DNA from 4 places in the Marinobacter sp. bablab_jr008 genome. Region 2 is predicted to be linked to each of the others. Evidence: predicted binding sites of a transcription regulator. Region 2 holds the regulator's gene; each other region holds the start of a gene.
The links. The regulator FliA, encoded in region 2, starts transcription of late flagellar genes. The targets are predictions, from matches to a motif close to CTAAAGTTTNNNNNNNNNNNGCCGNTAA.
Positions count from the first base shown of each region.

Region 1: a site for FliA is predicted at 2,143-2,170, ahead of JIF53_RS10185 (methyl-accepting chemotaxis protein). Genes of this name have one in related genera too.
Region 3: a site for FliA is predicted at 2,808-2,835, ahead of JIF53_RS01695 (methyl-accepting chemotaxis protein). Genes of this name have one in related genera too.
Region 4: a site for FliA is predicted at 2,357-2,384, ahead of JIF53_RS09725 (methyl-accepting chemotaxis protein). Genes of this name have one in related genera too.

Region 1 covers NZ_JACDWW010000059.1:336,820-341,696, reverse strand. Annotated here, with positions in the region: gene eutC (ethanolamine ammonia-lyase subunit EutC) at 1-632, opposite strand, end outside; gene JIF53_RS10190 (ethanolamine ammonia-lyase subunit EutB) at 635-2,038, opposite strand; gene JIF53_RS10185 (methyl-accepting chemotaxis protein) at 2,233-3,549, shown strand; gene JIF53_RS10180 (diguanylate cyclase) at 3,627-4,877, shown strand, end outside.
Region 2 covers NZ_JACDWW010000054.1:210,225-215,101, reverse strand. Annotated here, with positions in the region: gene flhF (flagellar biosynthesis protein FlhF) at 1-743, shown strand, start outside; gene JIF53_RS08290 (MinD/ParA family protein) at 817-1,629, shown strand; gene JIF53_RS08285 (RNA polymerase sigma factor FliA) at 1,662-2,405, shown strand; gene cheY (chemotaxis response regulator CheY) at 2,566-2,949, shown strand; gene JIF53_RS08275 (protein phosphatase CheZ) at 2,971-3,756, shown strand; gene JIF53_RS08270 (chemotaxis protein CheA) at 3,775-4,877, shown strand, end outside.
Region 3 covers NZ_JACDWW010000024.1:184,647-189,523, forward strand. Annotated here, with positions in the region: gene JIF53_RS01680 (helix-hairpin-helix domain-containing protein) at 1-621, opposite strand, end outside; gene JIF53_RS01685 (hypothetical protein) at 668-1,066, opposite strand; gene JIF53_RS01690 (bifunctional GNAT family N-acetyltransferase/carbon-nitrogen hydrolase family protein) at 1,227-2,747, opposite strand; gene JIF53_RS01695 (methyl-accepting chemotaxis protein) at 2,904-4,790, shown strand; gene JIF53_RS01700 (transporter substrate-binding domain-containing protein) at 4,815-4,877, opposite strand, start outside.
Region 4 covers NZ_JACDWW010000059.1:248,645-253,521, reverse strand. Annotated here, with positions in the region: gene JIF53_RS09735 (hypothetical protein) at 1-173, shown strand, start outside; partial or broken gene JIF53_RS09730 (PhoX family protein) at 353-2,282, shown strand; gene JIF53_RS09725 (methyl-accepting chemotaxis protein) at 2,520-4,160, shown strand; gene JIF53_RS09720 (DUF4870 family protein) at 4,222-4,590, shown strand; gene JIF53_RS09715 (MFS transporter) at 4,606-4,877, opposite strand, start outside.

The sequences.
Region 1 (4,877 bases), on a different contig from region 2:
GGCTCGGGATGATGAGTAAGGTAGACGCCGAGGCTGTCGGGTGAGCTGAGCCCCGGTCGCTCGCCGATCAGTACCACCACTTGTTGTGTCCCGAGCACCTGGCCTATGTGGTCGCCAATCGCTACGCGCCCCTGTTCTACCAGCAGGGGTGCTGCAACCCGCCACTCAGGGCCGTCATGGGCCAGTTTCCGGAGGAAGCTGCGCATGAACGCCGGGGCGTTTTGCTGCACGGCTCTGGCTGACAGTCCGTCGGCGATCACGATGGCCAGATCAGGGGGCTCAGCAGAGCCTGTTTTCGACGATTGTAGACGGCTGCTGGATGATTCGCTCAGAACACGCCCCAGATCCGGCCTTTGCAGGTAGCAGGCCCGGTCTGGTGCCTGGCTCTGAAGTTGAATCGGTGGGCCCAGGGCCGACATCTCGGGTATCTGCTGGAATTCGACGATCAACTGCTCAATATCCAGTGGATGGTGCACGGCATCCCTGGCGCGGGCATGGGCCAGCTGAAACTCAAGAAGCTCTGCTGTGGGGAGGCTGACGCCCGCCCTGCCAAGGCCGATGCGGGCTGGGGTGTACTGGCGCAGACCTCGCCAGGGGTTGTGAACGACGGTCGGGAACTTTGAGTTGGTCATGGTTATGCTCTCCTTCGCGGGCCGGAGAGGCTGTGGCGGAAGGCCGCTGGTATGTCGTTATTCAGCGCCACCCGATCCGAATCCTCGAAAATCTGCATGGCACGCAACCATTGCTCGAACTCCGGTGCCGGTTTCAGGTTGAGCACACGGCGGGCGTAAAGGGCGTCGTGGAATGACGTGGTCTGGTAATTGAGCATGATGTCATCTGACCCTGGAATGCCCATGATGAATGTGCACCCGGCGACTCCGAGCAGCGTCAGCAGGTTATCCATATCATTCTGGTCGGCTTCGGCGTGGTTGGTGTAGCAGATGTCGCAACCCATCGGCAGCCCGAGCAGCTTTCCGCAGAAATGATCCTCCAGGCCTGCCCGGGTGATCTGCTTGCCATCGTAGAGATACTCCGGACCGATAAAGCCGACCACCGTATTCACCAGCAGCGGGTCAAAATGGCGGGCGACCGCGTAGGCCCTGGCCTCGCAGGTTTGCTGGTCAAGGCCGTGGTGAGCATTGGCGGAGAGGGCGCTACCCTGACCGGTTTCAAAGTACATTACGTTTTGGCCGACGGACCCGCGTTTCAGGCTCAGAGCGGCTTCCTGGGCCTCTTTCAGGGTGGCGAGGTTGAATCCGAAACTCTGGTTGGTGGCTTCGGTGCCGCCTATAGACTGGAAAACCAGATCTACGGGCGCTCCCTGCTCGATGGCTTCGAGGGTGTTGGTCACGTGCGTAAGCACACAAGACTGAGTTGGAATGTTGTAGCGCTGGATTACCTCGTCGACCATGGTCAGTAGCCGCTTGGTTTGAGCCACGTTATCGGTCGCTGGATTAATGCCGATGACGGCGTCGCCATTGCCATAAAGCAGGCCATCAAGAATGCTGGCGGCGATGCCTGCCATGTCATCTGTAGGGTGGTTCGGTTGCAGCCGGGTGGAAAGGCGCCCCGGCAACCCGACGGTGTTTCGGAACGCTGTGGTTATCTGGCATTTCTGGGCAACCAGGATCAGATCCTGGTTGCGCATGAGCTTGCTGACCGCAGCCACCATTTCCGGCGTCAGACCGGGGCGTAGTCGTGCCAGCATCTCCGGCGAGGCGTTATCGCTCAGAAGCCAGTTCCGGAAATCGCCGACCGTCAGGTGAGAAACGGGGGCGAAGGCGGTGGCGTCATGAGAGTCCATGATCAGGCGGGTTACCTCATCCGTTTCATAGGGAATCAGGGCGTCGGTCAGAAACGTCTTGAGTGGCAGGTCGGCCAGACACATTTGTGCCAGTACCCGCTCTTCGGCCGACGCTGCGCCAACGCCGGCGAGATGATCGCCTGAGCGCTCTGGTGTTGCCTTTGCCATCACGCTCCCCAGGTCCCCGAAATCCATGGTCTGAAATCCCATACGGTACGTATACTGGCCACTCATGGTCTTCTCCTTTGGTCCTGGGGTGACTCCGGCGCGCCCACGATCAGATTCCTTTAACTACACTGTAGTTTCTGGAAGCAAATGCTGTCACAAGGGCGTGAAGCCTTAAGTTTAGATCGGTTGAGCCGTTAGTTGAAAAGTGAAAATACTGTCAGTCTGGCTGATGGTTTGGGGCGACTAGGAGCACTGGACAAATGTTCGGCAAAAAACTGCAACAAGAAAACGAGAACCTCAAGGAAGAGCTGTACATGTTGCAGCAACTCGTTGAATACGTCGCGGAGGAGATGATGGCCCTGGAGTTGGACTCCGGTGGCCAGATCAAGTCCGTCAATTCGCGTTTCCAAAGCGAGTTTGGTGCCGGCAGTGATTCGGTGATTGGCCGGCACCCCAGAGATCTGGTGCCCGAATACCTGAGATCTACCCAGCATTTCCGGTTGATGACGGAGGCGGTCAGCAAAGGACGTGTATGGGTAGGCGCCTGGCAGGTGCAGAATGGCGCAGGCACTCATCTTTGGTTCCGGGCCATGGTATGTCCGATCAAACGGCGGGACGGTGAGCTGGACCACATCACGATCTTCGCCAACAACCTTACCCGGACCATTGAGACCTCTTGTGAGCACGAAAACCTGATTCGGGCGATGCAGCGTTCGACAGCGGTGATCGAGTTTGACCTCCATGGCCATGTGCTGACCGCCAACCACCTGTTTCTGGATGCGATGGGCTATCGGCTCGACGAAATCAAGGGAAAACACCACCGCATCTTTTGTCCTCCGGAAGTATATAACTCCCCAAACTACGAGCAGTTCTGGCAGCGACTGCGCAACGGTGATTTTGTCGCTGAACGCTTCAAGCGGGTTGACAAGGCGGGCCGTGAAGTCTGGCTTGAAGCTTCCTATAACCCGTTGATGAATGCCCGTGATGAGCTCTACAAAGTTGTGAAATTTGCAACGGTGATCACCGAGCAGGTCCTTCAGGAACGGGAAGTCTCCAACGCTGCAGGTGTCGCCTATGACACCTCTAAAGCGACGGATGCCAGCGCCAAGCGAGGCAAGGAAGTCATGGAGAATACGGTCACGGTGATGCAGCAGCTGGCGGACGAAATGAGTCGGGCGGTTGAACGTATTGGCGAACTTGATCAGCAATCCCAGACCATCAATGCACTGATCCAGAGTATTAGCGGAATCGCGGAGCAGACCAATCTGCTTGCGCTCAACGCTGCCATTGAGGCGGCCCGGGCGGGCGATCAGGGACGGGGTTTTGCGGTGGTGGCCGATGAGGTAAGAAAGCTGGCATCCCGGACGTCGGAAGCGACCGAAGAGATCACCTCGGTTGTCAGTCGTAACCAGGAGCTGACTTCCAGAGCGGTGGGTGTGATCGAATCCGGAAAATCCAGGGCGGAAGAGGTGCGGTCGCTCGTTGGCGAGGCCGGGGATGTGATCAATGAGATTCAGGAGGCCGCCCGTGAGGTTGTTGATGCTGTCTCTCAATTTGCCAACCGGTTGGGCAACTGACTCGGCCTAAGGTTCTACTGCCCTGAATTGCGACAGGTGCTAGACTTGGAATCTCTGCAGGTGTAAGGAAACCCTCAATGGTGCTTGGCCGTTTGCTGTTTCTGCACCTTCCCAAGGCTTATCACGTTCGTTCAATCGATAATGTTGAAGAGCGCTCCTCACGCGTCGTCAATCGGCTTTCCGTTAACCTCAATGAGGCTGACGCCCACCCTGCCATGTATTGGGGAACACTGGTGTACCCGTTCGAACTGCAAGCCGGGAAAACGACGGTTGTGTATGTGCGCAGTCACGCATACTCACACCAGTGGTTCTCGTTGAAGGTATACGATGACGAGAATTCCCGGCGGGCGCTGGCCGGGGGGCACCTCGATATTGCCCTTATGGTGGGGATGATGCTGGCGCTGGTCTTCTATAACGGCCTTTTGTATTTCGCCACCAGCAAGAAGGAAAACATTTACTACTCACTCTATCTGATTTCAGGCCTGGTCTGGATCGCGCTGTCTTACGGTTTGGTGGCGAAGGCGTTCAACGCTTACGGCGACGCAGTGTTTGTCCTGAATCTCTCGTTGATAACCATGCCGATTTTCCTGCTGTTGTTCATGATGGCCATTTTCGAAACACATGAGTATTTCCGAACCGAACATCGCGTGCTTCAAGGTATGCTGGCATTGCTGGTGGTGACGTTTGTTTACGGCCTGTTTGATATCGCGACGGCCCTGAAGCCTGCCAGCAGTCTTGCCGCCCTGATGATGGTAGTGACCTTCTCCGTGAGCATTTCGCTGTTCAGGAAGGGGCACCCTCTGGTCAAATTCTTCCTTGTTGGTCACACCTTTTTTGTGGTGTTCAACGGGTTTGCCGTTCTGTACTACAAAGGTCTGGTTCAACCGAACTATATCAATAGTCATGGAGTCGGTATTGGTATAGTTCTGGAAGCGCTCACCCTGGCTTTCATTATTTCTTACAGGATCAAGGTGTTGGAGGATATCCGGTCAAAGCAGGATGAGCTGAAACGCCAGGCCTCGACGGACCCTCTGACACGGCTCTTCAATCGCCGGTATTTCATGGCAGAGGGAGAGTACGTGCTGGAACAGGCCCGGACCTCGGGTGAGCCGTTGTCGGTTATTGCCATTGATATCGATCATTTCAAAGCGGTCAATGACACCCATGGCCACAATGTGGGCGACCTGGTTCTGGTAGAAGTTGCCTCCGTATTTCGTCAGTTCAGCCGGGACAGGGATCTGGTCGCGCGCTTCGGTGGCGAGGAATTCGTCATTCTCCTGCCGGGTGCGGATCTGGCAGAGGCGTTTGGCTGTGCTGAACGTATCAGG
Region 2 (4,877 bases):
TGGCCGGCTCTCTGTCCCGTCGGCACCGGGCCGGGCGTCTGGAGGACGGCTGGAAGCAGTCACTGAAAATGCTGGCGACCGGCGTTCGTACCGGTCGCGAAGACTGGCTTGATGCCGGCGGTATCTATGCCCTGGTCGGGCCAACCGGGTCTGGCAAAACCACCACCATTGGCAAGCTGGCGGCCCGCTACGTCCTTGAGCATGGTCCGGATTCGTTGGCCCTGGTGACCACCGACCGCTATCGTGTGGCCGCTCATGAGCAGCTCTTCGTGTTCGGCCGCATCCTGAATGTGCCCGTGCGTGTGGTGGATGAGAGCCATTCCCTGGATGACATTCTTGATGAGTTATCGGATCGACACCTGGTGCTGATTGACACTGCCGGCCTGACCAGTGCCGACCGCGGTTACCAGGAACAACTGGCGGAGTTGGCTCGCAGCGATCACAATATCCGTACACATCTGGTGGTCTCCGCCACCAGTCAGCCTCGTATCATGAAATCCGTGTGGCATTGCTATAAGATGGCAAACCTTGCAGGCTGCATCATGACCAAGATTGATGAGGCCCTGACCCTGGGCGAAGCGCTCGGGTTCGTTATGGAGACCAGCTTACCGGTGGCCTGGTACACCGATGGCCAGAAGATACCGGAAGATCTCCAGAGGGCGGAGGCCATTCCGTTAGTGCGCCTGGGCGTAGAACGGCTTAAGGCCGTGCAGAGCGCACAGACAGTCGCCGAAGGTGCCTGAGCCTCGTTGGCGACCAGAATAAAACACCGGCACGCGTGCCCGTACAAGAACGTAGTAAGAGACTGATAACAGTATGAGCAGACCACATCCGGTTCAGGTGATTGCGGTTTCCGGCGGCAAGGGCGGTGTCGGCAAGAGCAATGTTTCGGTCAATCTCGGTATCGCCCTGGCCCAGAAGGGGCGCCGGGTTGTCTTGCTGGACGCGGATCTCGGGCTCGCCAACATCGATGTGTTGCTCGGCATTACCGCCAATCGAAATCTTCAAGACGTACTCAGCGGCGATTGTGATCTGAAAGACGTGCTGGTGAATGGCCCTGGTGGTATCAAGATTGTACCGGCTTCCTCCGGCACCCAGCGTATGACCCAGCTCAGCGCCATGGAACATGCCGGCCTGATCAACGCTTTCAGTGAGCTGGGCGACCAGATTGACGTTCTGATTGTGGATACCGCCGCAGGTATTTCTGAATCGGTGGTCAGCTTCCTCAGGGCCTCGCAGGAACTTCTGCTGGTGGTCTGCGACGAACCTACTTCCATTACCGATGCGTACGCGTTGATCAAGCTGATGAACCGGGATTATGGCACCAACCGCTTCCGTATCCTGGCAAACCAGGTCCGCAATGAGCAGGAAGGCCGCCATCTGTTTGAAAAACTGACCCGGGTCACCGAGCGTTTTCTGGATGTGGCACTACAATATGTAGGTATCGTGCCTTACGACGAGGCCGTCAAGAAAGCCGTCCAAAGACAGAAAGCGGTATTGGATGCCTATCCGAGGGCGAAAGCCTCGCTGGCTATCCGGGCTCTGGCCGAAAAAGTGGACAGTTGGCCTTTGCCGTCCTCTCCCAGGGGGCATCTCGAATTCTTCGTGGAGCGGCTCGTCGAAGTCTGATCTGAATCCAGTCCTACAAGAAAACCGGATACATGACATTGGCGAAACATCTGGGAATTTACCATCAGGCCGGCGCCAGGAGCCCTTCAGCCCTGATTGAAGAGCATGCGCCGCTGGTCAAGAAAATCGCCCTTCATCTCATGGCCCGGCTGCCGCCATCAGTGCAGCTGGAAGACCTTATGCAGGCCGGTATGATTGGCCTGCTGGAGGCCGCGCAGCGCTATTCTTCCGGCAAAGGTGCCACCTTTGAAACCTACGCAGGGATTCGCATCCGCGGTGCCATGGTGGATGAGATCCGCAAGGGCGACTGGGTGCCCCGCTCAGTGCATCGCAACGCCCGGCGAATCGCCAGTGCTATCAAACAAGTGGAAGATCGTACCGGGCGCGAGGCCCAGGATGCCGAAGTAGCTGAAGAGCTTGGCATTGGTCTGGACGAGTATCATGCCTCACTTGCCGACGCGAACAGCGGTAGACTTTTTAGTCTTGATGAGCTCAATGAATCCGGCGAGCTGCCGATAGAAGAAGCAGAAGCGAGTGATAATCCGCTGGACGGTATTGCTTCAGGCGCTTTCCAGCGCAGTCTAGCAGACGCCATTGAGCAGTTGCCTGAGCGTGAAAAACTGGTATTGAGCCTGTATTACCAGGAGGAGCTCAACCTCAAGGAAATCGGTGCGGTGCTTGGGGTCAGTGAGAGCCGGGTAAGCCAGATTCACAGCCAGGCGGCGTTGAGACTTCGCAGCCGGTTGGCCGAGTGGCGGGATGGTGACAACGACTGATCGGCCAGGTGCTGTGTTTCGCTTTCAGCAAGCTGTGTAGCTTTTGGTAAACGATGCTTTACAACGTGCGCAAACACCACACAATAAGCGCTTAAGGTAGCAGCCTGCTAGACTTCCAAAAGGCTGAATGAATTCCGGGTGTTACTGACTGGAGGTCCCATTGGACAAGAACATGAAAATTCTCATTGTGGATGACTTCTCCACAATGCGACGCATCATCAAAAACCTGCTGCGAGATCTCGGCTTCACCAATACGGATGAAGCGGACGATGGCAACACCGCGTTGCCCATGCTCCGAAGCGGCAAGTATGACTTCCTGGTGACTGACTGGAACATGCCCGGCATGTCGGGCTTTGACCTTCTGAAGGCTGTCCGTGCTGATGAAAACCTGAAGAACCTGCCGGTTCTGATGGTAACGGCAGAGGCCAAGCGGGACCAGATCGTGGCTGCGGCTCAGGCCGGGGTGAACGGGTATGTGGTCAAGCCTTTCACGGCAGCCGTGCTGAAGGAAAAGATCGAGAAAATCTTCGAACGAATCCAGTAACCAGAGGTCGGATGGCTCGCCATGAGTGATACCAAACAGAACCATCAGGGCCTTGATCCGGAGGTGGCGGAGAAGCTTCAAAAACAGGCCTCCGACCTGGCCGAGAATGTAAACGCCGGGAATTATGCCAAGGCGATGACCCTGATCAATGAACTGAGCGAGGTTCGCGATCAGAGTCTGTATCGGGAAGTGGGGCGACTGACCCGCAGCCTCCATGAGGCAATCCGGAACTTCCAGATAGACCCGCGTAATGCCGAGCAGAAAGAAGTGCTGTCGAAGATGAGCGACGCTTCTGACCGTCTGGCCTATGTGGTTCAGATGACCAGCCAGGCAGCGAACCGCACCATGGATCTGGTTGAGGAAAGCATGCCGGTGGCTCACGCCATGCGGGATGAAGCGGTTGCCCTGCGGGATGAGTGGCAGCGTCTGCGCCGTCGTGAAATGGAGCCTGCGGAGTTTCGGGAGCTTTATGGTCGCATCGACAAGTTCTTCGCTGGCCTGACGACGGACTCCGACAGTCTGTACCAGAACCTGTCGGAAATCCTGCTGGCTCAGGACTTCCAGGATCTGACCGGCCAGGTTATCCAGAAGGTCACCGCGTTGGTGAAAGAGGTGGAAGACAACCTTCTGGGTCTGGTGGTGATGGCCAGCCACGTGGATCAGCTGACCGGCACGGTGCACCAGATTGAAGAAAAAGAAGAATCGGCCGAAAAAGGGGTAGGGCCCCAGATTAAGGCTGATGAGCGGGAAGATGTAGTTTCGGGGCAGGACGATGTGGACGATCTGCTGTCCAGTCTCGGATTCTGATAATAAAGAGGGTGACGCATGGCGTTAGATGCTGATGAAGAGATCCTGCAGGACTTCCTGGTAGAAGCCGGCGAGATACTCGAAAAGTTGTCGGAGCAGCTGGTGGATCTGGAGCAGCATCCCGATGACAGCGATCTGCTGAACGCCATTTTCCGTGGCTTCCATACCGTGAAAGGGGGCGCAGGCTTCCTTCAGCTGGAGGCACTGGTTAACTGCTGCCACTCTGCAGAGAACGTGTTCGATATTCTCCGGAATCACAAGCGCAAGGTCACTCCGGAACTGATGGACGTGGTTCTGGAGGCGCTGGACAACGTTAACGCCATGTTCGAAGAAGTTCGCAACCGGGAAGAGCCGACGCCCGCGCCGGACGAACTGATCGAAGCCCTGGACGCACTCGCCAAACCCGAGTCCGAGGATGCACCGGCGGCGGAAGCGCCAACCCCGGCACCGGAGCCGTCGTCTGCGGAGGTCGGGCAGCAAGGGGACCAGGGCGATATCACTGACGAAGAATTCGAGCAGTTGCTGGACGCGTTGGCGGATGAAAAATCCGACGGCCAGAAACCGGCCGGCAACGAGCAGGTGAGCACTCTGGCTGAATCCGCCGGCGGCTCAGACAGTGATGAGATTACCGACGACGAATTTGAGGCTCTGCTGGATCAACTTCACGGCAAGGGCCAGTTTGCCGGCGCGCCTGCGGAAGAGGAAACAGCCAAGGCAGAAACCAGCACCAGCGGTGGCTCAGAAAAATCAGCCGGCGACGCCGATCTGATTTCCGACGACGAATTCGAGAACCTGCTGGACGAACTGCATGGCAAGGGCGCCGGCCCAAGTGCCGGGTCTTCCGACAGCGAGCCCAAACCGGCGCCTGCTCCATCCGGCAAGGCCGAACCGGCCCCGGAACCAAAGAAAGCAGAAGCCAAAGCCGAGAGCAAGGCCGCTGCCAAGCCGGCCTCTGCGCCCGCGCCTGCCCGTGAGGCCGCACCCGCGGGAGAAACCACGGTTCGGGTAGATACCAAGCGCCTGGACGACATCATGAACATGGTGGGCGAACTGGTGCTGGTGCGGAACCGCCTGCAGCGTTTGGGTTCCGAAAGTGAAGACGAACACATGCACAAGGCGGT
Region 3 (4,877 bases), on a different contig from region 2:
TTTCGCTTCGGCAGACAGTTCACTGAACCCTTTCAGGCTCTTGAATGCCTCCAGTTTCTGCTTGTCAGCATCACTGGGATTGGCAATCTGCTCAATGGAGGTAATACCAGCCTCTTTCATTTTCTTCGCGGTTGCCGGGCCAATGCCCTTCACACGAGTAAGATCAGACTTGTCTACCGGCTTGGCCGCTTTCTTCGGAGCTGCGGTTTTGGGCTTGGCGGTGCTCGCTTTCTTCGCGGCGGGCTTGGCAGCGGTGGTTTTCTTCGCCGGAGCTGCTTTTTTGGTGCCACTGGCCTTCTTGGTTGACGCGCTGGGCTTGGAAGCGGACTTGCCACTTTCCTTGGACGCGATACCCAGGCGCTCCAGCAACGCCGACTGCAGTTCATGGAACTCGTTCATGCGGCGTTCAAATTCGTCGTTAAAGCGCTTCATTTCACGATCACGCAGCTCATCCATGTCTTTCAGGAGCTTGCGTACTGGCTCCTGAACCTGGTTCTGCAGGTTGTCGAACTGCTTCAGTGCGTCGTTAATCAGCCCTTCGATCTGGGCGGATGTTTTCTCGAACTCTTTGTTTACTTTCTTGACGATCTTATCAACGCTTGGCTTGGCTTTCTTTGCCATGGAGTGTCTCCTTACGGAAGGGAAGTGCGGGTGAAGTGAACGGGCATCAGGCCATTTGTCGCATACCGGAAGCGGGGCTCGACCCACGCCGGGATTTCAGGCTCTGTTTCTTGAGAACAACTTCTCTTATGCGCCGCAGTTTGTCAGAGAGCGGCGATTCGTCTCGAGCGTTTAGCTCAACAAAATCAAGTGAGTAGAAGAAGTTGCTACAGTGTTTTCTCTTTTCGGTAACCAGGCCGGTCAGGCCTTCGGCACGGATTTCTTCAAACGGCATATCCATAACAAGGTCGACAACCACGGTATCCCCGGGTTCAAACAGCTTGTCCGTTTTCATCACGCAGCCGTAACTGTCGAGTTCATAAAGTCGCGCTTCCACGGTTTCCTTGCGAAAAATGCCGTGTCGGATTCGGAAACGCGCGACCAGGTCCGGTAGTTCTTCGTTCATGGAACGCTTGCTCTGCTATTGAGGTCGGCCAGATATATACTGAACATTAATTAAACAATAGACGGGCCAGAAACTTTTGGCAATGCCGTCAGCTATCTACCGCAGCCCGTTCATGGAAATAATCAGGATTTGGCCCCCTGTGCGGGGCCAAATCTGCCCATTACCGGGTTTTCAGCTCGTAAAGGTCAACACGTCGATCTTTCAGATTGGTGACAGAACCTTCGTTTCTGACCAGTTTGAGCTTTTCCAGATCCATGTCTGAAAACATGATCATTTCGGTGTTCGGTGTAGTTTCTGCCATCACTGCATCATGTGGAAATGCGAAATCCGACGGCGAGAATACCGAAGACTGGGCGTACTGAACATCCAGGTTTTCCACTTTCGGCAGGTTGCCCACGCTGCCGGTAATCACCACGTAGCACTCGTTTTCTATGGCCCGGGCCTGGGCACAATGGCGCACGCGCAAATAGCCGTTCTTGGTATCGGTCCAGAAGGGGACACAGATAATGTCCACATCCTGACTGGCGGCGATACGGCCCAGTTCCGGAAACTCAATGTCGTAGCAGATCATGATGGCGACACGACCGGCATCGGTATCGAATACCTGAAATTTATCACCACCCTCAATAACCCAGTCGCGACGTTCGTGAGGGGTAATGTGGACCTTGCGCTGCTCGTCTACACGACCGTCACGGTGGCACAGGTATGAGACGTTGTAGACCCGGTCATCTTCAATCAGCGGCATGGAGCCGGTGATAATGTTGATGTTGTAACTGACGGCCATTTCCGACATTTCGTTGCGGAACTGTTCGGTAAAGCCGGCGAGGAACCGAATGGCACGGGTCTGATCCATCTGGTCGGTCAGCCCCATCAGCGGCGCGTTGAAAAATTCCGGGAACAGGGCAAAGTCGCTTTTATAATCCGACAGTGCGTCCACGAAGTACTCAACCTGCTTAAGCACTTCCTCCACCGAGGTGAATTCCCGCATCTGCCACTGCACCGCCCCCATGCGCACCTGGGTTTTTTTGACGTTGAGTACCGATGAGGGGGGCGTATAGAGAATGTTTCTCCATTCCAGCAACGTCGCATATCCGAGGGATTTCTGGTCCTCCGGCAGGTATTTGTGCATCAGCCGGGTAACCTGGAAATCGTTGGAAAGCTGGAACGTCAGGATCGGGTCGTAGATTTCCTTGCGATCAACGCGCTGAATGTATTCTTCCGGAGTGTATTGCTCAGCGTACTTGAAGTAGCTTGGAATCCGCCCGCCGGCGAGGATGGCCCGCAGGTTCATGGAACGACAGAGCTCTTTTCGTGCTTCATACAAGCGACGCCCCAGTCGATAGCCCCGGTATTCGGGGTCTATAAACACATCCAGGCCGTAAAGCGAATCGCCGTTGGGGTTGTGCCAGATTTTTTCGTTACGCAGAATCAGGTCGTCGTAGGCGTGAGGGTTGCTGAATCTTTCGTATTTCACGCATACCGTGAGCGCCACCGCCACCAACTGGCCGTTGTCTTCGATACAGATCTGGCCATCCGGGAACTGTTCTACCAGCGCCTTGATGGTGTCTTTTGGCCACGCGCCACCAATGTCGTCGTAAACCCGATCCATCAACTCTTGCAACTGGCCGTAGTCATCAAGGGTCAGGTTACGCAGATTCAGGTGGAGCTCTTCATGGGCCATAGGGTTCTCCCTGTCGTGTCTGGCGAATGTGCTGTGATCTCAGCATTCTAGCAAAGAGTGTTCAAGACTTCGCAGGATCTGCCGTTAGTGAGTATGTTTCGACTACACTAAATGATAAATGCAATTTGTTTTTGACCCTGATTGGAGGCCGTCAGCTTGAACCTATCATTCGCCCAGAAATTGCTGATCGCAATTGGCTCCCTGATCGTGTTGATTATGGGCGCCCTGACAATTTCCAACGATATTCGGCTCCGCTCAACGACTGATCGCTACGTTAGCGCGCTGATGAGCGATGCAGTGGCCCAGAGTACGTCGAGTATTGCCGATTGGCTCAATACGCGCCTGGATATGGCGGAAGCGACGGCGAAGGCGCTGGAACGGACTCGCAACGACGATAACGCCCGCGTTCTTATGGAAGCCATGACCGAAGGTGGCAACATCAAGGACGTGTACGCCGGCACCGAAGATGGCCGCATGCTGATGCGAAGTGCCGAAGTAGAGGCCACGCTTCCACCCGATTATGACCCCCGGGTACGCCCCTGGTACCAGAAAGCCCAGCGTTTGGGGCAGGCGTCGTTTACCGATCCGTACCTGGACGCAACCTCGGACGAGACCATTATTTCCGCCATGGCGCCAATCAAGCGGGGCAATTATGTTGGCGTGGCCGGTATGGATATCAGTCTCAACACAATCGATCAGATGCTATCGACCATTACCCTGGCAGAGACGGGCTATGCGGCGTTAATTAACAATTCCGGCACGGTCCTGTTTCACCCCAACAGCGAGATTGTTGGCAAGAACATCAGCGGCATGATCGGTCAGCAGCCGGTTCTGGACGGTTCTCTGCAGGGATTTGAGAGCGAGGGTGCCGAGTGGAGTGTCAGCTTTCACCCCATCAGCGAAGCCCGGGCCGTGGACTGGTACCTAGCTACGTTCGTGAATGAAAACCTGATCAGTGCTCCCATCGTCGAGGCTCGGACTATGGGCCTGATCATCGCCGGGGTAGGGCTGATTGTTGCGCTTGTCTTGCTCTACTTTGCGATTAGCTTCCTTCTTGCGCCGGTTCGCAGGCTTAATGGCGCCATGTCTCGCATCGCTTCCGGAGATGCGGATCTTACCAAGCGTCTTGATGACTCTGCGTCTGATGAGTTTGGGCAGTTGGCGCGCAGCTTCAATAGCTTTGTTGAGAACATCCAGCAGGTTGTAAAAGAAGTAAAAGAGGGCAGCGACGAACTGGAGGAGAACGTAAAGTCGCTCCGACAGACGTCCAGCGACAGTCGCTCCAGTGTTGAAAACCAGCAGCATGAGATCGATATGATCGCGACGGCAATTAACGAAATGTCCGCGGCGGCGGGTGAGATTGCCCAGAATGCCCAGCAAACTGCGGAAGCCGCAGAGAATGCAGACCAGGAAAGCCGGGGTTCCCTGGAGACCGTCACCGCCTCGCGGGATGCGGTGCAGAAGCTGGTGGGTGAGATAAACGCCGCCGCCGAGGTTATCGACACCCTTGGTAAGGATGTTTCGTCGATTACGACTGTACTTGAAGTCATTCAGGGCATTGCGGAACAAACCAATCTGCTGGCACTGAACGCGGCCATTGAAGCGGCGCGGGCAGGGGATGCGGGACGCGGATTTGCGGTGGTGGCCGATGAGGTTCGGAATCTCGCTCAGCGTACCCAGTCTTCCACCGAAGAAATCAACAACATGATCGAGCGGCTGCAGAAAGGCGCCAACGATGCGGTAGACGTTATGAAAGCCTCTACGGCGGTATCCAACGTGAGTATGGAAAAAGCGCAGGATGCGATGGAGTCTCTGAACCGGATTGTGGAGGCGATTACCGCCATCAGTCAGATGACCTCACAGATCGCCACGGCCTCCGAGGAGCAGACATCGGTGACCGAAGAGTTGAATGCGTCCATCACCCGCATTGCTGACCAGGGCCAGGAAGCGGCCAAGGCGGCCAGCGAGAACGATGTTTACAGTGGCCACATCGAGACTATCGGCAGTGTGCTGAATGACAAGGTAACCCGTTTCCGGGTGTAATTCGTGGCGGCCAGGGATGGCCCGCTAGTCTCCGACACTCAGTAGCTCAACGCGGCGCTCCAGGTTTTCCAGGGTTCGACGCCCGAC
Region 4 (4,877 bases), on a different contig from region 2:
CCGAAGAAACCTGGGAAGAAGCCACGGGTCAGGATGAAGGCGTGATTGGTGAAATGCAGGAAGGTGCCGAAAACGTCGGCGACGAGATTGAAGAAGCCGCGGATGAAGCGGGTGACTCCATGGAAGAAGCAGCGGACTCCATGGAAGAAGGCTACGACGAAATGACTCAGTGATCCCCTGAGTTGCGTCGCGCGGTTACGGGGCCTTTTGGCCCCGTTTCTGTTTCTGCCTCACCGGTTGTCATCGAACGTTCAACATTCTGACTTAAATCTGTTTACGTCCTGTCACGTTACTTGCCGACACTTGCCTCTCGAAATAAAGGACTTGTCCACCAATCCGAGAGAGGCAAACGATGGCCAAGCACGATCTTGACCCGAATTACCTGGACCCGAACTACGAGCCAGTCGTCAATCATTCCGAAAACACCCCGTTCCATCAGGTACTGTCTGCCAGAATGCAGCGTCGTACCGTCATGAAAGGTAGCGTAGGCGCCGCTCTGGCCAGCGTTATGGGGTTGGGGCTTGCCGGTTGTGGCAGTGACAGTGATAGTGACAACGATGGCGGTACTACCGGTGGAAACGCCTCCAGCACTGAACTGGGTTTCAAGGCTGTCCCCACTTCGACCGAGAATCAGGTCGTTGTTCCCGAGGGATACTCCTCCGAAGCGTTTCTTCCCTGGGGCACGCCAATTACCGGGTCTTATCCAGCCTACAAGCCGGATGGCACCAATACCGGAGAAGAGCAAGAGCAGCAAATGGGCATGCATCATGACGGCGTGCACTTTTTCCCGATTGACCTGAAAGCCGGTGGTAACAGCTCCAGCGAAGGTCTGTTGGTGATGAACCATGAGTACATCAATCAAGGCGCTTTGCATGCCAACGGGGCTACCTACGTCAACGGTATGCGTCCGGCCGATGAAGTGCGCAAGGAAATCGCCGCACACGGTGTGTCTGTGGTTCATATCAAGCGCGACAACAGCGGCAAGTGGGATATTGTTTTCGGGAGTCCGTTTAATCGCCGGGTTACGGGTAATACCGAAATGGATATCCGTGGTCCGGTGCGTGGTTACGACAAACTGGTCACCAAATACAGTCCGGATGCAACGGAAACCCGCGGTACTCTGAACAACTGCGCGATGGGCCCGACGCCGTGGGGAACTTACCTTGCGGCTGAGGAAAACTGGCACGGGTACTTCGCTAATAGCGATGCAACGCAGCCCCGGGAGCAGACCCGCCATGGCGTCGGCGGCGGATGATTACCGGAATGAGGCCAATACCTACGGTTTCATGGTGGAAATTGACCCGTTTACTCCAGAGAGCAAACCACAGAAGCGAACCGCGCTGGGCCGCTTTGGTCACGAGGGTGTGATTTTTGCGCCGGTTAAGGAAGGTGAGCCGGTCGTATGTTATTCCGGTGATGATTCCCGTTTCGAGTACATCTACAAATTTGTCTCCTCGAAGCCCTATTACGCTGCAACGGCTGGTGGCTACCTCCTGGACGAGGGTACGCTCTACGTGGCTCGCTTTAACGACGATGGCTCAGGCGACTGGCTGGCGCTGGATCTGAACGATACGGATTTTGCTGCCAAAGTGGCTGCGGCCCAGGGCGAAATGGTTGGCAACGTTCAGTTTGACGGTTTTGAGAATCAGGCTGATGTTTTGTTGAACACTCGGCTGGCTGCCGACATCGCAGGTGCGACCCCGATGGATCGCCCGGAGTGGGGGGCTGTAGATCCGAATTCCGGTCAGGTTTACTTTACGCTGACCAATAACTCCCGCCGGACGGAGGAGCAGGTTAACGCGGCAAATCCGAATGCCAACAACCGCACCGGTCATATTATTCGCTGGAGCGAAGACGGCAACGATCACACTGCGACCAGCTTTGACTGGGATATCTTCGTGTTCGCCGGTGAGCAGGGCACGGAAACCGTGGTTGACGACCAGGTTATCGTATCTCTGACTGATGACAACATCTTCAACAGTCCGGATGGCCTCTGGTTCGATTATAACGGCCGCCTCTGGATTCAGACCGATGGCTCCGATGCAGCACCTTATCAGAACAACATGATGCTGGCGGCCAACCCGGAAACCCGCGAGATCAAGCGTTTCTTCGTTGGGCCGGTTGGCTGTGAGGTTACAGGCGTTGTCTCCACACCGGATGTGAAGACCATGTTCGTCAATATCCAGCACCCGGAAGCAAACTGGCCGGATGCCAACGATCCGCGTCCGCGTGATGCAACGGTTATCGTTACCCGCGATGACAGCGGCGTTATCGGTGCCTGATCAGCCATAACGGTTGTCAGGCTCTGCCAAAAAGCCCGGGCGGACTCGTTCCGCCCGGGCTTTTCTCTTCTGTATTTCAGATTTCCTTCCAGATGCCGATAAACTCCTTGGGCCCTGCAATAGTGGTATCTTTAGTCCACTAAAGTAGGAGTTATTAACCTATATCATTTCTTTAACCTCAGGGATGGCCTGCAATAACAACATGCTTGCGTTAGCAATGACAAAGATGAGGGCACCATGGGTTTACTCGATCGCACTGCAATTTTATGGGGGGTGGGCATTGCTGTTGCGCTCGGTATTGCCTGCATTCTGGTGGCTCCGTTGATGGGGCTCGATGCCGCCTCTCTGTTAATCGGGCTCCTTGTGGGCCTTGCTGCTGCGGCTTGCTATCTGGTTTTACGGGTGCTTGAACCAATAGAGCGTGGAATCAACGACCTGAATGATGGCTCCCTGGCTGACAATCATCCCTTGCGGGCTCAGTGTGCGCAGCTTCTGGCGGATGCCCGTGCGGGCAAGGCCCTGGTTGAAACCCTCTCGGCCAGTGCCGACAAGAATGCCATCTCGGCCGCCGAAGTCTCGTTTGCGGCGGATCAGGTGAAGCAGCGCCTGGACCGACAGGTTGAAGAAACCGCTCAGATGGCCGACTACGCCGGCCAGATCACGGAATCGGTTCGGGAATCATCGGAACAGGCCACCAACGCCGCCACCATGGCATTGCAGAATCGTGAAGTCAGCGTGGAGGGGCGTCAGTCATTGGTGTCGGCCATTGAAAGTGTGCGCCTGGTGCATCAACAGTCGGAAGAGAACCTCAGGTTGATTCAGGCCTTGCACGAAAAATCCGGCAAGATCCAGGGCGTGACGTCCACCATTCAGGGTATCGCCGAGCAGACTAATCTTTTGGCACTGAATGCCGCTATTGAGGCGGCCCGCGCCGGTGAACAGGGCCGCGGGTTTGCGGTGGTGGCCGATGAAGTCCGGCAGTTGGCCGGGCGCACTGCCCAGGCCACCAGTGAAGTGGCAGACACCCTCGACGAAATCCAGAATGACACAACCAAGATTGTGTCCCGCATTGAATCTCTGGCGAAAACCGTGGAAGACGGGCTGGCATCTGTAGAGAGCGTTGGCGGCCAGCTGGATCAGATTCGGGATCAATCCGACCGGGTTCAGCAGCAGGTTGCCCGTATTGCCGAGATCGACCAGAACAACGAGCAGAGTCTGGCCCAGGTGTTTTCGGCTATTGAGTCTGTCCGTGACCATATATCCGAAAGTGATACCAGTGTGGCATCGCTGGCGGACCAGGCTTCCACGTTGATGGAGCTGGCGGAGAAGGCGAATGCTGCCTTTGCGCTGAACAGCAGCGAAAGCTACCACCGGCCGTTTTATGAGAAAGCACTGGAAGGGGCGCAGCAGATTGGCCAGTTGTTTGAGGCGGCAATTCGAGAGGGCCGTTTGAGTGAAGCGGCGCTGTTTGACAAGAAGCGAACACCGATTGCCAACACCCAGCCCCAACAGTATTCCAGCAGCTTCGATCGGTTTACTGACCAGATGTTTCCGGCAATACAGGAGCCCATCAAGAAATCCCATGAGGCCATGGTGTTCTCCATCGCCTGCGCGCCGGACGGTTATGTGCCTACCCATAACAAGGATTTTGCCCACCCGCCGAGTGGTAATCCGGAAGTGGACCTGGTGAAAAGCCGCAGCAAGCGACTGTTCAATGACCGCACTGGCATACGCTGTGGGAGTCATACCGAAAGTATGCTGCTCCAGACCTATCGCCGGGACACCGGTGAGATCATGCACGACCTGTCGGTGCCCATCTATGTGAACGGTAAGCACTGGGGCGGTTTCCGGGTTGGGTATCGGCCGGCGGGGAATTGATCGCACTGGGCTCCAGCCAAGGCTGTGATAGACTGCCAGGGACGTAACAAGGAGAACACCTGTGTCCGAAACCGAGTATATCCCCGCAAAACCTGACGGTCAGCAATCACAGGAGCCCAGCTCTGCGAGGAATCTGGCGGTGGTGGTTTACATCCTGCAGGCGTTGTCTTTTTTCCTGGGGGGGCTGACGGCACTGGTGGGCGTGATCATCAACTACGTCAAACTGGATGATGTCCGTGGTACCTGGATAGAGCCCCATTTCCGCTGGCAGATCCGCACCTTCTGGATTGGTTTGCTGTGGACAGTCATTGGGGTGATTACCACCATGCTGATCGTGGGCTGGTTTATTCTGCTGGGTATTGCGATCTGGGTGATCTACCGAATTGTCAAAGGCGCCCTGGCCCTGAACGATGGCAAGACCCCGATGTAACGGGGTCTTGATGGCTCAGCCTTCCGTCACTTCTTCCAGGCGTAATGCGCTCAGCATACCCGCCAGCCCCATCAGGCCCAATACCAGAATCACCGCCACGTCCGAAATCATGGAAATGGCGGCTGTGAACCCCCCGGTTACCAGCAGCAACACACCGATAACGGTATTGCTGACTGCTGTATAGTCTGTCCGTTTGTTGCCACCGGCCATATCCACCAGATAGGTTTTACGCCCCAGGCGCACGCCGGCATGGGCAATACTCAGCACAAAAAACGCGACCGGATAGA